2 regions of the Angustibacter luteus genome follow, and region 2 is predicted to be linked to the other one. Evidence: predicted binding sites of a transcription regulator. Region 2 holds the regulator's gene; the other holds the start of a gene.

What was found. The regulator LexA, encoded in region 2, represses DNA repair genes until DNA is damaged. The targets are predictions, from matches to a motif close to TCGAACANNTGTTCGA.
Region 1: a site for LexA is predicted at 2,997-3,012, ahead of ABEB17_RS09615 (DUF6504 family protein). Genes of this name have one in related genera too.

The regions. Positions count from the first base shown of each region.
Region 1 covers NZ_BAABFP010000005.1:97,572-102,257, forward strand. The annotation lists gene ABEB17_RS09595 (NHL repeat-containing protein) at 1-580, opposite strand, end outside; gene ABEB17_RS09600 (hypothetical protein) at 839-1,438, shown strand; gene ABEB17_RS09605 (YbaK/EbsC family protein) at 1,431-1,958, opposite strand; gene ABEB17_RS09610 (MerR family transcriptional regulator) at 2,019-2,879, opposite strand; gene ABEB17_RS09615 (DUF6504 family protein) at 3,229-3,666, shown strand; gene ABEB17_RS09620 (SAV_6107 family HEPN domain-containing protein) at 3,742-4,203, shown strand; gene ABEB17_RS09625 (DNA polymerase III subunit alpha) at 4,200-4,686, shown strand, end outside.
Region 2 covers NZ_BAABFP010000005.1:851,730-856,415, reverse strand. The annotation lists gene ABEB17_RS13250 (aminotransferase class V-fold PLP-dependent enzyme) at 1-1,019, shown strand, start outside; gene ABEB17_RS13245 (STAS domain-containing protein) at 1,173-1,478, shown strand; gene lexA (transcriptional repressor LexA) at 1,509-2,252, opposite strand; gene ABEB17_RS13235 (LysM peptidoglycan-binding domain-containing protein) at 2,529-2,948, shown strand; gene nrdR (transcriptional regulator NrdR) at 3,391-3,885, shown strand; gene ABEB17_RS13225 (vitamin B12-dependent ribonucleotide reductase) at 4,070-4,686, shown strand, end outside.

The sequences.
Region 1 (4,686 bases), 750 kb from region 2:
TGGTGGGGAGCTCGACCCGTTGCACCGTGCCGGTCCGCGTGTCCAGGATGCCGACCTCACGTGCCTCGCCCCGGCTGGGGTGGTCCATTCCGCCGTACACGACGTAACGGCCGGAGGCGCTGCGCTTCATGGCGTGCGGCACCTTCAGGCCGTGCGGGGCGATCTGCTCGGCCTTGGTCAGCCGGTTGACGTCGAAGCGCCACAGGTGCTCACCGATCGCCGTGATGAACTCGGTCTCGTCCAGCCAGACCAGGTGCGTGCTGCCCTTGATCGTGGTGTCCGGCACCGCAAAGCGCAGGGTCGAGACGCGGTCCGCCTCGTCCAGGGTCTGCGGGTCGTAGAAGAGCAGGTGCTGGCCGGTGTTGCCGAGGAACCCCAGCCGACGCGACGGATCCACCGAGGGGGCGTGGCCGCCCGCGACCCCGCCGAAGTAGGTGATCTTGTAGGCGTGGTCGCCGGTGACGGGGTCGTACCGGAAGAGGCACACGCCGGCGCGGCCCTCAAGACCGTTGAGCCCGTTGCCGTCCAGGGCGATGTGGAAGGCGTAGGGGTACTCCCGCATCGACCCGACGCCGCTCACCAGTGATCACCACCCCGCCTGGTGCTGGTTCCGTGCGGCTCCAAGCCGCCCGAAATCGACCATACGCGGTGCCGTGAAAAGCGTCACGGTGACGAACCGGACAACCTGCTCGGCGGGCGCGTCGGTGAAAACGGTAGAAAACCGACGTGTCGAACTTCTTGCTATGTGATCTTGCTCGCCCCTAGCATTCGGCGCGGCGGGGTGGCAGCGCGCACCTCGCCTTCGACTGCGCCCCGGTGGACGACGGTGAGGTGGACCATGCACGACTTCGGCAACGCGAAGGTGTCGCGTGGTCGCCGGATTCTGGTGCTGAGCAGTGACGAGTTCGGCGCGGACGTCGCCGGTCGACTCACCGGGTTGGGGTCCGTCGTGGTGCACGACGTCAGCGCCGACACGCACCCGAGCTCGTGGCCGTCGGCCGACCTGATCGTGTTGGCCGGGCGGGACCGGCCGTGCGTGGCCGATGCGGTCGACGAGACCTCGTTCCAGCGTGGCCTTCCCTGGTTCCCGGTCAGCGTGCACGGCAGCGAGATCCAGGTGGGTCCCGTGGTCCGCCCGGGGCACAGTGCCTGCCACGGGTGCCTGACCCGTGGTCCCGAACCGCGCAGGGCGGCACTGCCGGCGGACGAGTACGCCCAGGACCACGTCGGGATCGCGGTGGGCATGGCCTACACGGCCGCCCGCGAGGCCTTCGGCGAGCTGGGTGCGACCGACGTCGGCGGCACGGTGCGAGTGTTCAGCCGGGCCGGTGGCGCGCACCGTCGGGCCGGCGCGGTCACGGCCGCGTCCGCGGACGACGACTGCCGCCGGTGTGGTGGGACGGCCGCCCCGCAGCCGGTGGGGACCGCCGTCAGCTGACCTCGATGGGCTGCCCGCCGGTGATCCGGACCAGCTCCTCGTAGGACGTCGGGAACACGGTGTGCGGGTGACCCGCGGCGGCCCACACGACGTCGTAGCGGGACAGCGCGATGTCCACGAAGGTGCGGACCGACGTGGGGTGCCCGACGGGTGCGACGCCGCCGATGGCGAAACCCGTTGCCGCACGGACGATCTCGGGGGTCGCCCGCTGCAGGTCCGCCAGCCCGAGCAGGTCGGCGACCTTGTGCGTGTCGACCCGGTGCGCACCCGAGGTCATGATGAGCAGCGGCTCGCCGGGGTCGCCGAGCTGGTGACGTCCCTGGTCGGGGTCGGCCACCGCGGGGACGCTCACGAAGACGAGAGAGTTCGCGATCTGCCCGACCTCGATCCCGAGCGCGTCAGCCGCGGCCTGCGCCGTGCGAGCGGCGTCGTCCAGCACCCGGATCTCGCCCTGGACGCCGAGCCCGACCAGCGTCTGCGCGACGCGTTGCACGGCCGCGTGCTGGCTGACGTCCGTCATGCAGGCAGGGTAGTGCTGTCGTGATCACCGGTGCCGCAGGTCGGGCTCAGGTGGCGCGTTTCACCAGAAGCGGGGCTGCCCGGGGATCGTCTCGAGGTCGGCCAGCACGAGCGCTCGGTCCTCGGGGTCCGTGACGTCCTCGGCGCAGGCCAGCGCCTGCTCGGTGGCCGCCCGGGCAGCCTCCTCGTCACCGCAGACGGCGTGCGCCCGGGCCAGCGCCTCGTAGGCGAAGGCCAGGTCCCAGTCGCCGATCTCGTTCTCCTGGCACAGGTCCAGGACGCGCTGGGCGTGGTGCAGGCTCGGCTCGCCACGTCGCTGCAGGGCGTAGACCCGCGAGCACAGCCACTCGCCGCGGGCCAGGTTGACCGCGTTGCCGGCGAGCTCCCAGTGGTAGCGGGAGGCGTGTGCCATGTGCAGCATGCGGTCGTCGTCCGCGCGGGTGCGGGCGTCATCCTCCATGAGCCGCCAGGTGCCGTTGAACAGGTCGACGGCGAGCCGGCGGTGCAGCTCGCCGTCCGGGGCGGGTCCGCTGGTCGGGGAGGCCGGTCCGGCCGGGACCGCGGGTGTGCTCACGGGTGTCTCCTTCAGGTGGTGGTCGATGGTGTGCAGGTCGCCGCGCAGGCGGATCGAGCGCGCCTCGACCCGTCGGCGGTGCCGGGCCAAGGCCGTGGCCACGGCGTCGGGGTCGGTGCTCGCCAGGCACTCGCGCACCTCGCCCAGCGGGACGTCGACCGAGCGCAGCAGGTGCACCAGCTGGGCGTCGGCGAGCTGCGCCCGGGTGTAGTAGCGGTAGCCGGTCTGCGGGTCGACGAACGCCGGTGCCAGCAGGTCGACGCGGTGGTAGTGCCGCAGCGCCTTGGTGGTCAGCCCGGTCCGCCGGGCCAGCTCACCGATCGGCAGTAGGCCGTCGTGCTGGGTCATGTCGGCAGGCTAGAGGTCTGCCCCGGGGCAGTCTCAAGATCGCACCTGGCAGTCCTGCGCCCGTTCGGGCGAAGGTGTTGACGGGCTGTCCGAGGCCGGGTGTAGTGTCGTTCTTGTTCGAACACCTGTTCGAATCCTCCCCAGGGCCAGCTCCCCGTCGGCTCGGGAGGAGGGTCCGTCTTCCGGCCGCTTCGACCCCGGCCTTCCGACGGACCCGGACCTGCCTGACCCGGGTGGCGGTGGGGAAGCCGCCGCCCGGGTCCGGGCCAGTCCTGCCCTGCCCCGTCTTCCCCCTACGGCAGCGCGACCCGGATCAGGGACGTCCAGACGTGGTGTGGAGGTGGGTGCGGTGCGGCGGTACGACGAGCAGATCGAGGTGCGGACGGCGAGCCCGGCCGAGGGTGGGCCTGGCATCGGCCCCGGCCGGCCGGCACCGCCGGTGGCATTCGTGTGGCGGGACCGGCTGTACGTCGTGCGAGGGGTCCTCGCGCACTGGTACGAGCGTCGGGTGTGGTGGCGCGAGGCTGCGGCCTCGGCGTTGCTGGGCCTGCGCTCGGAGGCAGCCGGGGGAGCGCGAGGTGAGGGGGTCTTCGGCGGCGGCATCGCGCAGGGGGCGGTGGCGACCGTGCCCACAGACCCCGACGAGCGCCTCGAACCCACCGAGCGGCAGGTCTGGCGGGTCGAGGCGGCGGCCGGCCGGTCGAGCCCGGTCGGCGTCTACGACCTCGTGCACGACCCGTCGTCCGAGCCGAGCACCGGCTGGCGACTGGCCGGCATCGACGACTGAGCGATCCAGCTGACCAGCCGACCATCCAGCCGACCATCCAGCCGACCATCCACCGACCCCGACGAGGAGGTTCTCGTGACGACATCAGGCCCCCCACGGGTGCCAGCCAGCAGCCTCGACCTGGTCGAACGGGCCCGCGACAGCCTGGTCGCCGCGCTCACCGCGACCTCGGCCGGCGAGCGGTACGTCGCGGCGCACCTGGGTGCGCTGCGGGCGGCGGCGGCCGTGCTGTCGGTGCGGGGTCGCCCGCACCGCTACGGCCGCCCGCGCAGCGTGTGGGAGGTGCTGCCCACGGTGGCGCCCGAGCTGGGGGAGTGGGCCGCCTTCTTCGAGGCCGGGGCGACCCGCCGCGCGGCGGTCGAGGCGGGCCGCGAGGACGCCGTGAGCGGTCGGGAGGCCGACGACCTGGTGCGCGACGGTGAGGCGTTCCTTGCCGTGGTGGAGGACGCGCTCGGCCTGCCCCGGCACGCGGTCCTGCCATCCGGTGCCGTGTCGATCCGCAGCGGCTCCGCCCTGCCGCTGTCGCTGCCGGGATGAGCAGCGACTTCGTCCACCTGCACGTGGCGTCGGGGTACTCGCTGCGGCACGGGGCCTGCTCGCCGCAGGCGCTGGTGGACCATGCGGTCGAGCTGGGGATGGGTGGGCTCGCCCTGACCGACCGCGACGGCCTGTACGGCGCGGTCAAGTTCGTCCAGGCCTGCGAGCGCGCCGGGATCGCACCCTCGCTGGGGGTGGACCTCGCGACGGCACCCACCGGCTTGGTCGACGAGCTGCCCGGGTGGGCCGACCCGTCGACGACCGTGCGGGCCGCCGGTGCCGGGCGCACCCCCGTCCGCGGCGGTGCGCTGGTGGACGTCTACCGGCCCCGGGTCACCGTCCTCGCCCTGGGCGCCGACGACCGGCAGGCCCGACCGGCCGGGCAGGGCTGGGCGGCGCTGTGCCGGCTCACGTCGTCCGCCCACCTGGCCAGCGCCTCGCTGGGCGGTGAACGCGGGACGCCGGTCAGCGACCTGGCGATGA
Region 2 (4,686 bases):
GTCACCCGGCCTTCGCGCCGGCGCCCGGCTACCTCAACGCGGCGACGCTGGGGCTGCCGCCGCGGGCCACGGCGGACGCCGTGCGCGTCGAGGTCGAGGCCTGGCAGCGGGGTGAGGCGTGCGCCGTCGCGTACGACGCGGTCGTCAACCGGGCCCGCGCGCTGTACGCGGCCCTGGTCGGCGTGCCGAGCTCGTGGGTCGCGACGGGTTCCCAGGTGTCGGTGACGGCCGGGGTGCTGGCGGCCAGCCTGCCAGCCGGCAGTCGCGTCGTCTGCGTGGACGGCGACTTCAGCTCGATGGTCTACCCGTTCCTCGTGCAGAGGTCGCTGCACGTGCGGCAGGTTCCGCTGGAGGAGCTCGCCGATGCGGTCGCTGAGGGCTGCGACGTGGTGGCCTTCTCATTGGCCCAGTCCGCGGACGGGCGGTTGGTCGACGCCGACGCGGTCCTCGATGCCGCCCGCCAGGTCGGAGCCCTGACGTTCTGCGACCTGACCCAAGCCGTGGGCTGGCTGGCCGTGGATGCCGCCGACTTCGACGTGAGTGTCTGCTCCGCCTACAAGTGGCTGTGCTCACCGCGTGGGTCGGCGTTCACGACCGTCCGCCCCGAGGTGCTCGAGCGCCTGACCCCACTGAACGCGGGTTGGTACGCGGGGGAGTCTGTCTGGGGGTCGTGCTACGGGCCGCAGATGCGGCTGGCGAACGACGCGCGCCGGTTCGACGTGTCCCCGGCCTGGCTGTCCTGGGTGGGCACCGTGCCGTCGCTGGAGCTCTTCGCCTCGCTCACGCCCGACCAGCTGGGTCACGGGGCCGCACTGGCGGACCGGCTGCGTACCCGTCTCGACCTCGCGCCGCAGGGTCGGCCGGTGCTGTCCCTGCCGGACGCCGACGGGGTGCTCGCCCGGCGGCTCGGGGAGGCCGGGTGCACGGTCGCCGGCCGGGCCGGTCTGGTGCGCATCGCGTTCCACCTGTGGAACGACGAGGCTGACCTGCAACAGGTTGGGGACGCGCTGTCGAGATGACGGCGGCAGTTGCTAAGGTGACCGCCGTCTCGTCCAGCAAGGTGGCGGGCCGTTCACGAAGCCGCTCCCCGCACGTGGTGGGAGCGCTCTGAAAGGCTGCCCATGTCCCTGGATGTCCAAGAGCCAACGACCCACGCTGACGAGCCCGGCTCGGTGAGCCTGCTCATCGACGCCGACGTCGGCGTCCTGGTGGTGCTGCACGGTGCGATCGGCAATGAGATGCACGCCGATGTGCGGGATCTCGTTGCGGACCTGGAGTCCGACGCCGCGGGGACGGCCGGGCGCCCGGTGCAGGTGCTGGCCGAGCAGGTCACGCTGTTCGGCCTGCCCGGCATCTGGCTGCTGCTTGAGCTTCGACGGGCCGCCCGCCCGGCGGTGGTGACCCTGGTGCGACCGTCTCCCGCCGTCCGCGACGCCGTCGCACGACACAACCTCGCCGGGCTGGCAATCGTCGACTGACCTGCGCACCTGCGGTGGCGGCGGGGCGGGTCAGAGGCGGCGCAGGACCGCCTGGACGATCCCGAGCACCGAGGCGTCGTCGCCCGGGATCGGTTCGAACGACGGGTTGTGCGGCATCAGCCACACGTGCCCGTCGCGGCGCTTGAACGTCTTCACGGTGGCCTCGCCGTCCAGCAGCGCGGCCACGATGTCGCCGTTCTCCGCCGTCTGCTCCCGCCGCACCGCGACCCAGTCGCCGTCGCAGATGGCGGCCTCGATCATCGAGTCGCCCACCACCTTGAGCAGGAACAGCTCGCCGTCACCGACGAGCTCGCGGGGGAGCGGGAAGATCTCCTCGACCGCCTGCTCGGCGAGGATCGGCCCACCTGCGGCGATCCGGCCGAGGACGGGGACGTACGTCGGCGTGGGACGGGCATCGCCGGAACCGGTGGCATCGCCCTCGAAGTCCGCGGTCAGTGCGGCGGAGGCGGCCGCTGACGAGGCGGACGAGGCCACTGGCGCGTCCGGCGACATGACCTCGATGGCGCGCGGGCGGTGCGGGTCACGCCGCAGGTAGCCCTTGCGCTCGAGCGCGGTGAGCTGGTGGGACACGCTGCTCGGGCTCGCCAGGCCGGCGGCCTCACCGATCTCCCGCATGCTCGGTGGGTAGCCACGGCGCTCCACGCTGTCCCGGATCGTCTCGAGGACCTTGCGCTGGCGGGCGGTCAAGCCGTCGCCGTTGTCGCGCTCGGGCATCTCGTGCACATCGGCGGGCGGTCGTCCGAGCGTGGCCATCGTGTTCCTCCGTCGTCTGGCGGTGGGCCAACCGTAGGGCCTGACCGGCCCGGATTCAAACATCTGTTCGAACGTGTTGCCGGCCCCACGGGGGAGCGGACCACGGTCAGTGGGCGTTGTCGGTGGTCTCTGGTGTGGTGTCCCTGAGCACGAATGAGGCGACTGAGTCGAACGAGTGTTCGGTCAGGACTCGACAAGTGTCGGGGCCTGGTGCTAGAAATCGTACAGGCGTTCGATCGAACAACCGTTCGATCCTCTACTTCCCCGGAGGCCCCCATGACCGCGATCACCCTCAACGCACCGATGTCCACGCGACGTCCGGCTGCCGCGGCGCGGGCCGCGCGTCCGGCTGGCTCCAAGTGGGGTGCTACCCAGATCGCGCCGGTGCGGTCGGCGGCTCCCGCGGCCGCGCTGCGGCTGACGCGTCGCGGCAGGCTCGTGATCACCGGGCTGCTCGCGAGCGCGGCCATCGTCGTCTCGATGTTCCTCGGCGGGGTCAGCCTGGCTGGCACCGACTCGGCCCCGGTGCCGACGCGCTACGTGACCGTCGCCCCCGGGCAGACGTTGTGGGCCATCGCCGGCCAGGTGGCGCCGAACGCGGACCGTCGCGACACGGTGGCTCGCATCCAGGAGCTCAACGCTCTGCGCTCGGTGAACCTGCAGGCCGGCCAGCGGATCGCCGTCCCCACGCGTTGACGTGACGTGCACCTCGACGTGCGGCTGACCCAGGCCCCCATCCAGCACGACTGGATTGGGGGCCTCCGTCGTCCCAGCTCCGCCTTCGCGTGGTGTTCGTGCCCCTGGGGCGCGTGTGACGGCTGTGAATGCATCGGGCATGGCGCGCTTCGACCCGCACGGAAGTCCAGGACACGCCGAGCAATCCTCGTGAGGTCCTTGCGAACCTCTAGTGGACGGTCTAGCGTCTACCCCAACATCTAGTAGTTACACCGATGTGCTTCGTCCACAAGTTGTGGTCGTTACCCACAGGTCCATCCCCAGGTGATCCACAGATCCGTCCACAGCGGAGCACGGGTCGGGGCGGGAAATCGGGTCCTTGCCGGTCAAGTCGGACGGCCTCGGACTGTCGGTGGCAGATGTCAGGCTCGACCTCGAGAACGACCGCCGAGAGGAGGCGCACGTGCACTGTCCGTTCTGTCGTCACACCGACTCGCGCGTCGTCGACTCACGCGCCGCGGACGACGGCTCGTCGATCCGCCGCCGGCGCCAGTGCCCGGACTGCGGCCGACGGTTCACCACCGTCGAGACCGCGAGCCTGTCCGTGGTGAAGCGTTCCGGGGTCACCGAGCCGTTCAGCCGGGCCAAGGTGCTGTCCGGTGTACGCAAGGCCTGCCAGGGTCGGCCGGTCGGCGAGGATGACCTGGCCCTGATCGCCCAGCGCGTCGAGGAGTCCGTCCGGGCCACCGGCTGCGCCGAGATCGAGGCGCACGAGGTCGGCCTGGCCATCCTCGGGCCGCTGCGCGAGCTGGACGAGGTGGCCTACCTGCGCTTCGCGAGCGTGTACCAGGCGTTCGACTCGCTGGAGGACTTCGAGTCCGCCATCACGCTGCTGCGCGCCGAGCGCGAGCCGACGGGCGTCGAGCCCGGCGGCGTCGACTCGAGCAACGCTCCCTAGACACCGCCGGTGGCGGCGGAGGGGAAGCCGACGCCACCGGCGGTCACCACTCGAACTTCCTCGGGGCGGCTCGCTCCGAACAGCACCACACGAGTCACACGAACAACAGCAGTAACGGACTTCAGCAGGCAATACAGGTCGCGCCACGGGCGTTGACACAGACAGGGCGAGGGGACGAGGGAACATGACAGAGACCACGAGCGGCGCTCGGGGCAGTGCCCGTCGCAAGGAGCAGGCCAAGGGCGTGAGCGTGCAGCGCATCTTCACGACGCCCGGGACCCACCCCTACGACGAGGTGACCTGGGAGCGGCGCGACGTCGTCCAGCAGAACTGGAAGACGGGCGAGACGATCTTCGAGCAGCGGGGCGTCGAGTTCCCGGACTTCTGGTCCGTGAACGCGTCGACGATCGTCACCACGAAGTACTTCCGTGGTGCCGTGGGCAGCGAGCAGCGGGAGCAGACCCTGCGCCAGCTCATCGACCGGGTCGTCCTGACCTACGTCAAGGCGGGCAAGGAGCACGGCTACTTCGCCACCGACGAGGACGCCGAGATCTTCGAGCACGAGCTGACCTGGACGCTGCTGCACCAGGTGTTCAGCTTCAACTCGCCGGTGTGGTTCAACGTCGGCACCTCGTCGCCGCAGCAGGTCAGCGCCTGCTTCATCCTCGCCGTCGACGACTCGATGGACTCGATCCTGAACTGGTACCGCGAGGAGGGCCTGATCTTCAAGGGCGGCTCCGGTGCGGGCCTCAACCTCTCGCGCATCCGCTCCAGCAAGGAGCTGCTGCGCTCGTCCGGCGG